2 regions of the Variovorax sp. VNK109 genome follow, and region 2 is predicted to be linked to the other one. Evidence: predicted binding sites of a transcription regulator. Region 2 holds the regulator's gene; the other holds the start of a gene.
The links. The regulator NrdR, encoded in region 2, represses ribonucleotide reductase genes. The targets are predictions, from matches to a motif close to CACNANATNTNGTG.

Region 1 (7,579 bases), on a different contig from region 2:
AACCTGCTCGAAGCGGAATTCTTCGGCGCGCGCAAGGGCTCGTACACCGGTTCGACGCACGACCGCGAGGGCTATTTCCAGGCCGCCCAGGGCGGCACGCTCTTCCTCGACGAAATCGGCGACTTGCCGCTGGTCATGCAGTCCAAGCTGCTGCGGGCCATCCAGGAGCGCCATGTGCGCGCGATCGGCTCGACACAGGAAGAAGCGGTAGACGTGCGCATCATCAGCGCCACGCATCGTGACCTGGCAGGCGATGTACAAACCGGCAGGTTCCGGCAGGATCTGTTCTATCGCCTCAACGTGATCGAGATTGCGCTGCCGCCGCTGCGCGAGCGGCGCGAGGATCTGGCCGCATTGTGTGAATCTTTGCTGGCGCGCATTGCCCAGGAGTCGGGCCTGCCCCTGCCCGTGTTGTCCCGCGATGCGCTGGATCAGCTGGCCGCCCATCCGCTGCAAGGCAACGTGCGCGAGCTTGAAAACCTGTTGCACCGTGCCGTCGCCTTGAGCGATGGCGAAGAGCTGCATCTCGACGCCTTGCCCGGATCGATGCCGGGCCCGGCATCGAATGAATTGCCTTCAACTGCAGCATCCTCCGCCAGACCATCACCCGCGTCAGACGGCATGCCGCAGGACCTTCAGTCGTACATGGACAGCCAGGAGCGTGAGATCCTGGTCAAGGCGCTGCAGGAAACCGGCTTCAACCGTACCGCGGCGGCCGCGCGCCTGGGCCTGAGTCTGCGGCAGATCCGCTATCGCATCGCACGGCTGAACATCGCCGTGCCCGACGGCGACGATGCGCAGGACGCGCCCGACAGCAAATGACCACCGACGCCACCAGCGCGTTGTGGACCGAAGGCTGGTACCGGTTTGCGCGTCATGTGCCCTCACCCAACCATGGGCCCCGGCCCGAAGGCATCGAGATCGACCTGATCGTCGTGCATTCCATCAGCTTGCCGCCCGGCCAGTATGGCGGGCCCGAAGTGATGCAGTTGTTCACCAACACGCTCGACTGGGATGCACATCCGTACTTCGACACCATCCGTGGCATGGAAGTGTCGGCCCACTTCTTCATACGCCGCAACGGTGAGCTCTGGCAGTTCGTGAGCTGTGCGGACCGCGCCTGGCACGCAGGCCGTTCGCACTTCAACGGCCGCGACAACGTGAACGACAACTCGATCGGCATCGAGCTCGAAGGCCTGGAGGGCGGGCTGTTCGAATCCGCGCAATACGAAACGCTGGCGGGCTTGTGCAGCGCACTCAGCCAACACTACCCGGTGACCTATATCGCCGGACATGAGCACGTTGCGCCAGGTCGCAAGCAGGACCCTGGCGAAGGATTCGACTGGCCGTTTCTTCAACGCGCTCTCGGCTGGCCGGTGTCGCGATTTCCGCGCGAAATTTCCAGCGGAATTCGTAACGGTTAAAGACCACGCGGCTTGCGCGCGCATTCACCGTCAGAGCCCGCGCCAGTGCTCGTTGTGGCACTCTGGAGTCAGCGTTGATGCGCCCTGTGGAAGGGTGTCTATCGAGGGTCGGCGCGCACGATCAACCACGCTGCAGCGCGTCAATTCCGGCGAAGGTAAACTTTGTCGCGACACACTACCCGTAGTGGCTTGAAATCCCGCCAGACCCTAGATATAGTGTGTCGCTGTACCGCAGAAATCAGGGTTTCTGCCTGCCGCCAGCCGGCACATCAACAAGAATTCGCGAACGAAAGAGGAAGCAATGCAAGTCGCTTTGAACACGCCCACCCCTTCCGCCGGCATGGTGCCGGCCCAGCACACCGACACGGCAGGCCAGCCCGCCAGCAACCCGCTGGCGCATTACCAGATCATCCGCCGCAATGGTGCCGTGGTGCCGTTCGAGCCGAACAAGATTGCCATCGCCATGATGAAGGCGTTTCTTGCCGTGCATGGCACGCAGGGCGCTGCGTCCGCCAGCGTGCGTGAAGTGGTGGACAACCTGTCGCAGGCGGTGGTCCGCGCGCTGGTGCGTTCGCGCCCGGGCGGCGGCACCTTCCATATCGAAGACGTGCAGGACCAGGTCGAACTCGGCCTCATGCGTGGCGGCCACCACGAGATCGCCCGCGCCTACGTGCTGTACCGCGAGCGCCGCGCGCAGGAGCGCAAGTCCACCGTGCAGGAAGTGCCGGCCGCGCCCGCACTGCATGTGATCGACGGCGGCCAGCGCGTACCGCTCGACCTGGGCCAGTTGCAGCGCCTGATCGAATCGTCCTGCGCCAATCTCGGCGCCGATGTCCGTCCCGATCCCATCATGGCCGAGACCATGCGCAACCTCTACGACGGCGTGCCGGTGGACGAGGTCTACAAGGCGTCCATCCTGGCCGCGCGCACGCTGATCGAGAAAGATCCTGACTACACCTACGTCACCGCCCGCCTGCTGCTGCACACGATCTTCAAGGAGATCATCGGCCGCGAAGTGCAGCCGGCCGACATGGCGCAGGCCTACGCCGACTACTTCCCGCAATTCATCAAGAAGGGTGTCGAGAACGAACTGCTCGACGAGAGGCTGCTCCAGTACGACCTGAACCGTCTGGGCGCCGCGCTCAAGTCCGACCGCGACCTGAAGTTCGACTACCTCGGCCTGCAGACGCTGTACGACCGCTACTTCCTGCACGTGCGCAAGACGCGCATCGAACTGCCGCAGGCTTTCTTCATGCGCGTGGCCATGGGTCTGGCGCTCAACGAGATCGACCGCGAAGCCCGCGCCATCGAGTTCTATGAAGTGCTGTCGTCGTTCGACTTCATGTCGTCCACGCCCACGCTGTTCAACAGCGGCACGCTGCGCTCGCAGCTCTCGTCGTGCTACCTCACCACCGTGCCCGACGATCTGGACGGCATTTACGAGTCCATCAAGGAAAACGCGCTGCTGTCCAAGTTCGCCGGTGGTCTGGGCAACGACTGGACGCGTGTCCGCGCGCTGGGCTCGCACATCAAGGGCACCAACGGCGAATCGCAAGGCGTCGTGCCGTTCCTGAAGGTGGTCAACGACACGGCCGTGGCCGTGAACCAGGGCGGCAAGCGCAAGGGCGCTGTCTGCACATACCTCGAATCGTGGCACCTGGACATCGAGGAATTCCTCGAACTGCGCAAGAACACCGGCGACGACCGCCGCCGCACGCACGACATGAACACCGCGAACTGGATTCCCGACCTGTTCATGCGCCGCGTGATGGAAAAGGGCGAGTGGACGCTGTTCTCCCCCTCCAACGTGCCCGACCTGCACGACCTGTTCGGTGCCGAATTCGAAAAGGCCTACGTGGCCTACGAAGAGAAGGCAAAGCGCGGCGAGATCAAGCCCTACAAAACGGTGCAGGCCACCGACATGTGGCGCAAGATGCTCTCGATGCTGTTCGAAACCGGCCATCCCTGGATCACCTTCAAGGACGCCTGCAACGTGCGCTCGCCCCAGCAGCATGTGGGCGTCGTGCACTCGTCCAACCTGTGCACCGAGATCACGCTCAACACCAGCGACACCGAAACCGCGGTCTGCAACCTGGGTTCCGTGAACCTGCTGCAGCACTTGAAGGATGGCGGCGTCGACCACGAGAAGCTCAAGAAGACCATCAAGGTCGCGATGCGCATGCTCGACAACGTGATCGACATCAACTACTACGCCGTCAAGAAGGCGCGCGACTCCAACATGCGCCACCGTCCGGTGGGCATGGGCGTCATGGCCTTCCAGGACTCGCTGTATGAATTGCGCATCCCCTACGCCAGCCAGGAAGCTGTCGAGTTCGCCGACAAGTCGATGGAAGCGATCTGCTACTACGCCTACTGGGCCTCGACCGAACTGGCCAAGGAACGCGGCAAGTACTCCAGCTACAAGGGATCGCTGTGGGACAAGGGCATCCTTCCCTGCGACACGCTGGACCTGCTGAGCCAGGCCCGCGGCGGCTATGTCGAAGTGGACCGCTCGTCCACGCTGGATTGGGATGCACTGCGCAAGAAGATCGCCACCGACGGCATGCGCAACTCCAACTGCGTGGCCATCGCCCCGACGGCAACCATCTCCAACATCATCGGCGTCGACGCCTCCATCGAGCCGTGCTTCGGCAACCTGTCGGTCAAGTCGAACCTGTCCGGCGAGTTCACCGTGATCAACCACTATCTGGTGCGTGACCTCAAGCGCCTGGGCCTGTGGGACGACGTGATGGTCATGGACCTCAAGCACTTCGACGGCTCGCTGCGTCCGATCGACCGCGTGCCGCAGGAAGTGAAAGCGCTCTACGCAACCGCGTTCGAAGTGGAGCCGGTGTGGTTGGTGGAAGCCGCGTCGCGTCGCCAGAAGTGGATCGACCAGGCGCAGAGCCTGAACATCTACATGGCCGGCGCATCGGGCAAGAAGCTCGACGACACCTACAAGCTCGCATGGACGCGCGGTCTGAAGACCACGTACTACCTGCGCACCATCAGCGCGACGCATGCGGAAAAGTCCACGGTGCAGTCGGGTCGACTCAATGCCGTGTCGTCGGGCAGCGACTCCTCGTCTGCAGCCGCAGCACCGCGCATGAGCGCACTCGAAGCGGCTGCGGCCGCCGCACGCGAACAGATGAGCGCAACGCCCGCAACCGACATCAAGTTCTGCGGCGTCGATGACCCGACCTGCGAAGCCTGCCAGTAAAACAGCCAGCGAAGCAAACACGCAATGCATCACACAACGTGAATCGTTCGATGCAATACAGCAACACAATCCGGGCCCGATGTGAATGAACACTTTTCAATTCACAGCGATGCCCGGATAATTTGAAACATTGGAATGCCTATGCTGACCTGGGACGAAGAAGTCAAGCCCTCATCACAAGGACTGCAACAGTCACCCGCCAGCGGTTCAACCAGCAACCGCACGGCGGAGTATCCGCCTCTCCCGCAGGCGTCCCCTACCCTCCAGACCGTTTCTTCGCAGCCTGCAGTGCGCACGCTGAACGATGGCGCGACCATTGCTGCGCCGACGCAAGCCACGACCAAGCTCGGTGACCATCGTCGCGTGCGCGCGGCCGACAAGCGCATCATCAACGCGCAGACCGACGTCAACCAGCTCGTGCCATTCAAGTACAAGTGGGCTTGGGAAAAGTATCTCGCCACCTGCGCCAACCACTGGATGCCGCAGGAAGTGAACATGACGCGCGACATCGCGCTGTGGAAAGATCCGAACGGCCTGACCGAAGACGAGCGTCGCATCGTCAAGCGCAACCTCGGCTTCTTCGTGACCGCCGATTCGCTGGCCGCCAACAACATCGTGCTGGGCACCTATCGCCACATCACCGCCCCCGAGTGCCGCCAGTTCCTGCTGCGCCAGGCATTCGAGGAAGCGATCCACACGCACGCTTACCAGTACATCGTAGAGTCACTCGGCCTCGACGAGTCCGAGATCTTCAACGCGTACAACGAAGTCCAGTCGATCCGCGACAAGGACGAGTTCCTGATCCCCTTCATCGAGGCGATCATGGACCCGAACTTCCACACCGGCACGCCCGAGACCGACCAGACACTGCTGAAGTCGCTGATCGTCTTCGCCTGCCTGATGGAAGGCCTGTTCTTCTATGTCGGCTTCACGCAGATCCTCGCGCTGGGTCGCCAGAACAAGATGACCGGTGCTGCCGAGCAGTACCAGTACATCCTGCGTGACGAGTCGATGCACTGCAACTTCGGCATCGACCTGATCAACCAGCTCAAGCTCGAGAACCCGCACCTGTGGACCGCCGAGTTCAAGGCCGAGATCAAGGCACTGTTCCAGAAGGCCGTCGATCTCGAGTACCGTTATGCCGAGGACACCATGCCGCGTGGCGTGCTGGGCCTCAATGCCTCCATGTTCAAGGGCTACCTGCGCTACATCGCCAACCGGCGCGCGACGCAGATTGGTCTTGAAGCACTCTTCCCGAACGAGGAGAATCCGTTCCCGTGGATGAGTGAAATGATCGACCTGAAGAAAGAGCGCAACTTCTTCGAGACCCGCGTGATCGAGTATCAGTCGGGCGGCGCGCTCTCCTGGGATTGACCTTTCAACAAGAACAATGTCGTCAAGATTCACAAGCACCGTCCATCGCGCCATAGAGCGCGAAGCGGCGCTTGTTCCCGTGTTCATGGTGCTGGGCGTTGTCCCAACACCATGGATCGCTTCGAGCCCCCAACAGGCGTGAAGCGCTTCACCTAGTTGATTTTTCAACTTGATCAAGGAGAAAGAAATGGCAACTGCAAAGAAAGCTCCGGCCAAGAAGGCCGCCGCGAAGAAACCCGCTGCTAAGAAAGTCGCAGCAAAGAAGCCGGCCGCCAAGAAGGTAGCCGCGAAGAAGGCTCCGGCGAAGAAGGCCGCTGCCAAGAAGGCTCCGGCAAAGAAGGTTGCTGCCAAGAAGGTAGCCGCCAAGAAGCCGGCTGCGAAGAAGGTTGCTGCCAAGAAGGCTCCGGCGAAAAAGGCCGCTGCCAAGAAGGTAGCCAAGAAGGCTGCTGCGAAGAAGCCCGCTGCGAAGAAAAAGCCCGCAGCCAAGAAAGCAGCCAAGAAGCCGGCTGCGAAGAAAGCTGCGAAAGCACCTGCTGCCAAGGCAGCCGCCCCCGCGGTAGCTGCCCCTGCGGCTCAGACCACTCTGAATCCGCAAGCAGCCTGGCCGTTCCCCACGGCCAGCAAGCCGTAAGCAAGGCGCTTTGCGTCCTGCAAGCCCGGAGCCGCAAGGCCCCGGGCTTTTTTCATGCCTGACGATCGAGCGTGTAGTTCTGCGGGCCGCGTTGCGCGATCTTGATGGCGCCGACCTTGTTGCCCAGTTCCGCACAACGCTCGAGCGACCATCCGCGTTCCAGCCCGAACAGCAGCGCGCCGCGCCAGGCATCCCCGCATCCGGTCGGATCGACCACAGCATCAGGTTTGACCGGCGGCACCACCGTGCACACACCGTCGATCCAGACCTCGCAGCCCTCGGCACCCAGCGTGACGACAAGCCCCTTCACCTTGCGCGAGATGGTCGCGCTGTCCCAGCCGGTGCGCTCGCTCAGCATCTTGCCTTCGTAGTCGTTGACCGTGACCCAGCTCGCCTTGTCGATGAAAGCGGCAAGGTCCTTGCCGTCGAACATCGGAAGCCCCTGACCCGGATCGAACACGAAGGGAATGCCGGCGGCCTTGAACTGGTCGGCATGCTGGAGCATCGCGTCGCGTCCGTCGGGCGAGATGATGCCCAGCTTCACGTCGGGCCGCGCCTCGATCCGCGTCACATGCGCCTGCGTCATCGCGCCGGGGTGGAATGCGGTGATCTGGTTGTTGTCGCGGTCGGTCATGATCATGGCCTGCGCGGTGTACGTGTCGCTCACCTCGCGCACATACGACGCATCGATGCCGAGCGTCTTCAACCGCGCGATGTACTCGGGCCCATCGCTCCCGACCGTGGCCATCGGCAGCGGATCGCCGCCCAGGGCCTTGAGGCTGTAGGCAATGTTGCCGGCGCATCCACCGAAGTCACGGCGCAGCGCCGGCACGAGGAACGAGACGTTCAGGATGTGCAGCTGGTCCGGCATGATCTGCTCGGCAAACCGGCCCTCGAAAGTCATGATCGTGTCGAAAGCCAGGGAGCCAC
Region 2 (7,579 bases):
GATCGACCAGAAAGAAGAAAGCCCGGCCACCTGGCCTTCAGCCGGATGGTCGGGCTCGACGGCTGACGCGAAGGCCCATGCCGTCTCGGTTTTGCAAGACTGGAAGCGTGTTGTTCCAGCCTGCCGGGCGCAATGGATTGCGCCCAAGGGTTGCCGTCGGTTTTCCGTCACCTCTGGTGCCGGCTACCTCTGGCGGTATGCCTGAACATTCAGGCCCGGGAAACTTAGCAAATGGGCCTCAGGATTTCAAAAAATGCTTTTCTATGGCTTCCAAAGCAGCGATTGCCTGATGAAAACCCGCATTTGTAAGATATTTTTACTTATGAAAGATTGATTTGATATTCTTGACTAGATATTAAGAATGTTTTTACAATCCGCCCCGTCCCAGCTTTCAGGGACACACGAACCCGCTGCCGACCCCGGCTACATCGGTTCCACAGACGCCCAGAGCATTCCCAAGCGGGCAGGAACCAGATGGCGTACCAATCCAACGACGTACCCTGCGACTGCCTCCTGCAGTCTCCCAAGGTCCGCGCCACGATGAGGAAGTGCTATGACAGCGTTAGAGAAAACAGTCCAGGCCGTACAGACGTTCGCGTCCGATGTGGCCGAGGGCTTTTTCGAGATCACGCACAACGGCTTCGCCCTGCTGGGCCTGGCCGTCGTATTCGGCGTGATCACACTGACGGCCCGCCCTGACCTGCGTCAGACGGGCGAAGAGAAATTGATGGGCTGGCTCCAGGCCCGCCAGATCGCGGCCCTGGGCATCACGCCCGAGCCGAGCGCCATGGAGCGCGCGACTGCCGCCAACCCGCATGCCCTCCCCAAGGACCAGGCGGCCGTGGCTTTCTGGCTGAGCCGCAAGTACAAGGTGGCGCCCGAGCCGTTGAGCGTGCTGGTGGCGGAGGCTTACGAGGTCGGCCGCAAGGCCAAACTCGACCCGACGCTGATCCTGGCCATCATGGCCGTGGAATCGAGCTTCAACCCTTTCGCGCAGAGCCCTGTCGGCGCACAGGGGCTGATGCAGGTGATGACCAAGGTCCACACCGACAAATACGACAGCTTCGGCGGCACCCTGGCCGCATTCGACCCCGTGGCCAATCTGCGGGTGGGCGTGAAGGTGCTGCAGGAATGCATCGCCCGCGCCGGCTCGCTCGAGGGAGGCCTGCGCTTTTACGTGGGTGCGGCCAATCTCGAAGACGACGGTGGCTATGCCGCCAAGGTGATGGCCGAACACGCCCGCCTGATGGTCGTGGCCTCGGGCCGCGCCATGCCGGTGGTTCCGCCGATGCCTGCCGCGCCGCCGGTTCAGGTGATCCCGGTCGAAGCCGGTCCGATCGCACATCCGCCTTCCGCCGACAAGGTGGCTCTGCTGTCCCAGTCCTGATCGGCTGGCGCAAACTGCGCCGGCTCAGTTAAACTCCAGCCCGTGCGCAACTGGCGATAGGTGCCCGCTCCCGCGAGCGAGGCGCTGACGTGGAAAAGCACGGGGCTTGCCCCCGTCAACCACTGGGAAGCGCACCGCCTGCCGCCGGCAGGTGTTCAGCCGTTCGCCTGGGCAGCCCTTGTTTTGCAAGGCCAACGTTTCAGGACTGCCATCCATGTACAACCGCAACATCCTCGTCGAACAGACCGACCCCGAGATCTGGGCTGCCATCCAGGCCGAGAACGCCCGCCAGGAACACCATATCGAGCTGATCGCCAGCGAAAACTACGCCTCGCCCGCCGTCATGGCCGCGCAGGGCACACAGCTCACCAACAAGTACGCCGAGGGCTACCCGGGCAAGCGCTATTACGGCGGCTGCGAATACGTCGACATCGCCGAGCAGCTGGCGATCGACCGCATCAAGCAGATCTTCGGCGCAGACGCCGCCAATGTGCAGGCGCACTGCGGCGCCTCAGCCAATGAAGCCGTGTTCCTCGCCTTCCTCAAGCCAGGCGACACCATCATGGGTATGAGCCTGGCCGAGGGCGGCCACCTCACGCACGGCATGCCGCTGAACATGTCGGGCAAGTGGTTCAACGTCGTGTCCTACGGCCTCAACGAGAAGGAAGAGATCGATTACGACGCCATGGAGCGCAAGGCGCATGAGTCGAAGCCCAAGCTGATCGTGGCCGGCGCATCTGCCTATTCGCTGCGCATCGACTTTGCCCGCTTCGCCAAGGTGGCCAAGGACGTCGGGGCGATCTTCATGGTGGACATGGCCCACTACGCCGGCCTGATCGCCGCAGGTGTTTACCCCAACCCGGTGCCGCACGCCGACGTCGTGACCTCCACCACGCACAAGAGCCTGCGCGGCCCGCGCGGCGGCTTCATCCTGATGAAGGCCGAGCATGAGAAGGCCATCAACAGCGCCATCTTCCCTGGTCTGCAGGGCGGCCCGTTGATGCATGTGATCGCGGCCAAGGCCGTGGCTTTCAAGGAAGCGCTGAGCCCCGAGTTCAAGGCATACCAGCAGCAGGTTGTGAAGAACGCGCAGATCGTCGCCGAGACGCTGACGCAGCGCGGCCTGCGCATCGTCTCCGGCCGCACCGAAAGCCATGTCATGCTGGTCGACCTGCGTGCCAAAGGCATCACCGGCAAGGAAGCCGAGGCCGTGCTGGGCGCCGCCCACATGACCATCAACAAGAACGCGATCCCCAACGACCCGGAAAAGCCGATGGTGACCAGCGGCGTGCGCATCGGCACCCCCGCCCTGACCACACGCGGCTTCAAGGACGAGGAAGCCCGCGCCACGGCCAATCTGGTGGCCGACGTGCTGGACAATCCGCGCGATCCGGCGAACATCGAGGCGGTTCGCGCCAAGGTGAATGCGCTGACCGCGCGCTTCCCTGTGTACAAATAATGAGCCCCTACGCTCAGCAGTTCGTGTCGTCGCTGCCCCCCGAGGGGGCCGAGCCCGCCTTGGGGCGGCCCGGTGGCGGGCTGTAACCATGCGCTGCCCCTTCTGCGGCCACGCCGAGACCCAGGTGGTCGAGACGCGCGTGTCCGAAGAAGGGGATTTCATCCGCCGGCGCCGCCAGTGCGCCGACTGCGAGAAGCGCTTCACCACGTATGAAAGGCCGGACGTCAACTACCCGGCCATCGTCAAGAAAGACGGCCGGCGCATCGACTACGAACGCGCCAAGCTGCTGGCCTCCATGAACCTGGCGCTGCGCAAGCGCCCCGTCAGCACCGACCAGATCGACAGCGCCATCGAGCGCATCGAGGAAAAACTCCTCAGCCTGGGCCTGCGCGAAGTGCCCTCCACCCGCATCGGCGAACTCGTCATGCGCGAACTCAAGAAGCTCGACAAGGTCGCCTACGTGCGGTTTGCCAGCGTTTACCGCAGCTTCGAAGACATCGACGAGTTCCGGGCGCTGGTGGATGAAGTGCGGCGTTGACGCCTTTTTCCGCAAGCTGGGCGACTTACGCAGCTACAGAGTCCACGCCACCTGTCCTCTGCCGGGAGCGCCAACTATTTCACACCGGCTCCCAATAATTGTAACGACGAATTGCCACTTGTCGGGAAAGAGTTCCCGCCCATCGGCACGCGGGAAGATACAGTTGTGACCATCTATATCCTTCCCCAACCGCTAAGAGGCCCGACATGCAACGCAAGAATGGATTTACCCTGATTGAAATGATGATCGTTGTCTCGATCGTCTCGATCCTGGCCGCCATTGCCATTCCCGCTTATTCCGATTACATCCGTCGAAGCAAGATTTCCGAAGCGGTCGCGGAACTGAGCTCGATGAAGCTCAAAATGGAGCAGTATTTTCAGGACAAGCGCACCTACACCGATTCGTGCACCGCCAATACCGTCGCCCCCCTGCCAGCAGCGACCAAGGAATTCACCTTCGCGTGCCCGACCCGGACTGACACCACCTATGTAGTGACGGCGACAGGCAATCCGGGCACCATCATGGCCGGCTTCACCTACACCATCAACCAAGCCGGCGTGAAGCAGACACTGGCGCTGCCCACTGGCTGGCCCGGGGCAGGCAATACGACCACCTGCTGGATCACGAAGAAGGGGGATCTGTGCTGACCGGGCGCCGCGTTCACGGCTTCACGCTGATCGAACTGGTGGTCGCGATGGCGATCCTGGCCGCTCTGGTGGCACTCGGCGCTCCGACACTGCGGGAGTTCAGCGCCAATAGCAAAATCAGGGCGGCTGCCGAGAGCATGGTCGCCACACTGCAACAAGCCCGCAGTGAAGCGCTCACCCGCAATGTACCGGAGGCCGCGCCAATCGAATTCGTGCTGACCAATCAGGATCCGCTGGAAAGCAACGTCGACGCAGTCGTTCCGACCGTCGGCGGCAGGAACTGGGTCGTGCGCGTCAAGGACATGTCGCCCAGCCCACCTGCGACGTACCTGTTCATCAGCGGCCAATCCGGCAGCGACGGGTCCGCCTCGCAGCCTGTCACGCTGACCGCGACATCGACCAGCGGCAGCGTCAAGGGCCTCTATTTCAACAGCCTTGGACAACTCAGTGTGAATGCTCCTGCGGGAGCGACAGGTGCACTCAATGAGCCTGCTTCGTTCCTGTTCAGCAATCCGCAGGGCGGCAACTGCCAGAGCGCGACGACGGACCCCGGCAGCATGCGCTGCCTGCAAGTACGCGTGTCCGTCAGCGGCCAGGTTCGCCTGTGCGACCCGATGGTGACAGCAGTGGGCGACTCCCGCACCTGCTAAGGAAGACCCGCATGACCACCCATCGATCCGCAGGTTCTCAACAAGGCAGCTTTGTCATTGAAGCGCTGGTGTCCCTTCTGATTTTTTCCCTTGGCATCCTTGCGATGATGACCGCCAGCCGCGTTGCGATCTCGGCGCAGACAGATGCCAACATCCGCACTGATGCCGCACAGTTGGCAAATGAGGCTGCGCAGATCATCTGGCTGAACGTGGACCGCACCAAAGAAAGCGACAAGCCGGAATTTGGCGCCTCGCTGAATACGTTTGCATATCAACCGGACGGGGCAGACTGCGTCTTCTCTGGCAGTACCACTGCGGCAACCTCCATCCCGGCCATCGGTGCCTGGCTCGCAAAAGTGAAATCGACGGCAGGCCTGCCGGGTTCGCTTGAAACCGGCCAGCAAATCAAAGTGGAACTCGATCCGGTTGACATTGACGATGGGAAGCCGGCAGGCCGAAACAAGGTGACGATCACGTTGTGCTGGCAAGGTCCCAACGATCTGGCCAAGCGGCAGCACATCCTCGTCACGCAGGTGAACTGAACGATGAACAACCTTCGCAATACCCGCCGCCCCCCGGCCAGTGCAGGCTTCTCGCTGATGGAGGTCATCGTCGGGATTGCCATCGGCATGGTGGCCATCATCGTCATCATGCAGACCTTGTCGGTCTGGGACGCGCAAAAACGCACCACGACGTCCGGTGCCGACGCGCAGTTGAACGGCAGCATCGGCATGTACGCGATGGACCGGGACCTCAAGCTGGGAGGAATGGGTTTTGGCACCGCGAACGCAGCAGTTCTGGGCTGCAGCGTCAAGGCCAGAAGCGCAGCGCGCGGCGGTGATTTCCTTTTCGATCTTATGCCCGTGCTCATCACGCCCGACACGGTCACCGGCCGCGACGAGATCGCGGTGACGTACGGAAACTCCAAGCTGCTGACTGCCGACATCGCGTTCACGGCGGCGACGACCACTTCCAAGGTCGCCACACGGCAAGCCGGCTTCCTGGTCGGCGACAAGGTGATCGCCACCCGTGAATCGGGCACCATGACCTGCGACATGGTCGAGATATCCGATGCCAGCAATGTCGATGGCAAGACCCTCGTCCATGCTGGCGGTGACTGGAACCGCACGTCCGGCTCCGACCCCACGCTCGCCACGGGCTTGCTGTTCAATATGGGCGACGCCCCCAGGCGACACGTCTGGCGAATCCAGTCGGACAATCTGGTGTGGTACGACGACTTCCTCACCGACCCTGCCACTCTTCCGGGCGCCGCTACACCGGTCGCTGAAGGCATCGTAGGCCTCAAGGCCGTTTATGGAATTGCCTCCGCCGGAACGACCATCGACAACTGGACCACAACTGCCCCCACCGACTGGACGACAGTACGGGCCATCCGCGTCGGCATGCTCGCGCGCAGCCGGCAGTACGAAGCCGTGCTCAAGGGCGACAAGACCTGCTGCGTGGACGTCACGCCCGATGTACCGACCTGGTTTGGCTCCACGCTGACCACGCCGGTGCCCTTTGTCATGACCAATCTGGATGGCTCGGACGGTACCAGTGAACCCGCCAACCCTGCCAACAACTGGAAGCGTTACCGCTATCGGGTGTACGAAACACTCGTCCCGCTGCGCAACGTGATTTGGGGAGTTTCGTCGTCGTGAGCATGAAACTGCGCCACCGCACAATGCCAGCCCGCGTCGGGTTCGCACGGGAGCAAAAAGGCATGGTCCTTGTGCTTTCCGTCATAGTCCTGATCGCGATGACTCTGGCTGCCTACGCCATGATGCGCGCTGTAGGCAGCAGCCTCAGCGTTGCAGGCAACCTTTCGTTCCGCCAGAACGCAACACTTGCCGGGGACACAGGCATCGAGGAGGCCATCAAATGGGTGGTCAACAACGACAACGTTCCCAAGCGCCTCGTGCGTGACGCCACCGTCCCTTACTACTATCCCACGTGGTTCGCGCCCGACGGCACGAGCACGTTTGATCCCTTCACATTCACCTGGGACAACGACACGAGTTCCGCAGAAATCAAGCAGCAGGGCGGCAACACCATCCGCTATGTGATCCACCGCATGTGCAAGGCTGCGGGCGACCTGTCCAGCAGCCCGACCCAGCAGTGCGTGCTGGTGCCCAAGAAGTATGTGGTGGAAGCACAAGGCTGCAAGCCGGACGAAGACCCGGCGTGCGGCACAGGCAATCTCGTCTATTTCCGCGTTACCGCGCGCGTGCAAGGCCCGCGCAACACCGTCAGCTACGTCCAGGTGCTCATGTTCTGAGCGCGCAGGGGGAAAAATGAAAACGAAACACGCTTCCACAACCCAGGGCCGCTCGCGCGCCCTGCGCAATGCCGCCCGGCTGGGGCTTGCGTCAGGTGCCTTGCTTCTCGCCTCTGTGGCAGGCTATGGCGCATCGACGGCCGATTCGACGGTGATCGGCACGGCGAACATCGCCAACGTGCCTGTCAGCAATGCGCGCACGTCGGTCATCAAGCCAAACATCATGCTGCTGGTGGACTCGTCGAAATCGATGTCCTGGACGCACATGCCGGACTCGATGGAAGTCGTGGGCCAGTTCGAGATGCCCATTGGCTATCGCTCCGCCGTCTGCAACGGGTTGTATTTCGATCCGGCCAAGAACTATCAGGTTCCCAAGTACGCCAATGGCAGCTCGCGCCCCACGCCCACGTGGCCCAATGCTGTCTACAACTACTACCTGCCTTCGGAGGCACCGGTCCCCAGCGCATCAATGCCCACGCCGGCCACGACGGTCGACCTGAACGTCAACTTCCAGGCCTACGACAACAAGACCCGCTATTTCAATTCATCTGCGGCGATCCCATCGGCCGGCTATAGCGATACGCGTCAGCAGGCCTACTACTACGTCTTTACTGGCACCA

Region 1: ACO2Q9_RS13860 (ribonucleoside-diphosphate reductase subunit alpha) is a predicted target of NrdR. The motif match lies at 1,630-1,643, and genes of this name have one in related genera.

The regions. Positions count from the first base shown of each region.
Region 1 covers NZ_JBMSDV010000003.1:591,287-598,865, reverse strand. The annotation lists gene ACO2Q9_RS13870 (sigma-54-dependent transcriptional regulator) at 1-822, shown strand, start outside; gene ampD (1,6-anhydro-N-acetylmuramyl-L-alanine amidase AmpD) at 819-1,424, shown strand; gene ACO2Q9_RS13860 (ribonucleoside-diphosphate reductase subunit alpha) at 1,726-4,644, shown strand; gene ACO2Q9_RS13855 (ribonucleotide-diphosphate reductase subunit beta) at 4,786-6,018, shown strand; gene ACO2Q9_RS13850 (histone H1-like DNA-binding protein) at 6,206-6,649, shown strand; gene ACO2Q9_RS13845 (carbohydrate kinase family protein) at 6,702-7,579, opposite strand, start outside.
Region 2 covers NZ_JBMSDV010000001.1:231,628-239,206, forward strand. The annotation lists gene ACO2Q9_RS01080 (transglycosylase SLT domain-containing protein) at 554-1,387, shown strand; ZMP/ZTP riboswitch at 1,424-1,567, shown strand; gene glyA (serine hydroxymethyltransferase) at 1,602-2,846, shown strand; gene nrdR (transcriptional regulator NrdR) at 2,935-3,384, shown strand; gene ACO2Q9_RS01095 (type IV pilin protein) at 3,591-4,031, shown strand; gene ACO2Q9_RS01100 (prepilin-type N-terminal cleavage/methylation domain-containing protein) at 4,025-4,681, shown strand; gene ACO2Q9_RS01105 (type IV pilus modification PilV family protein) at 4,693-5,223, shown strand; gene ACO2Q9_RS01110 (PilW family protein) at 5,227-6,342, shown strand; gene ACO2Q9_RS01115 (pilus assembly PilX family protein) at 6,441-6,959, shown strand; gene ACO2Q9_RS01120 (PilC/PilY family type IV pilus protein) at 6,976-7,579, shown strand, end outside.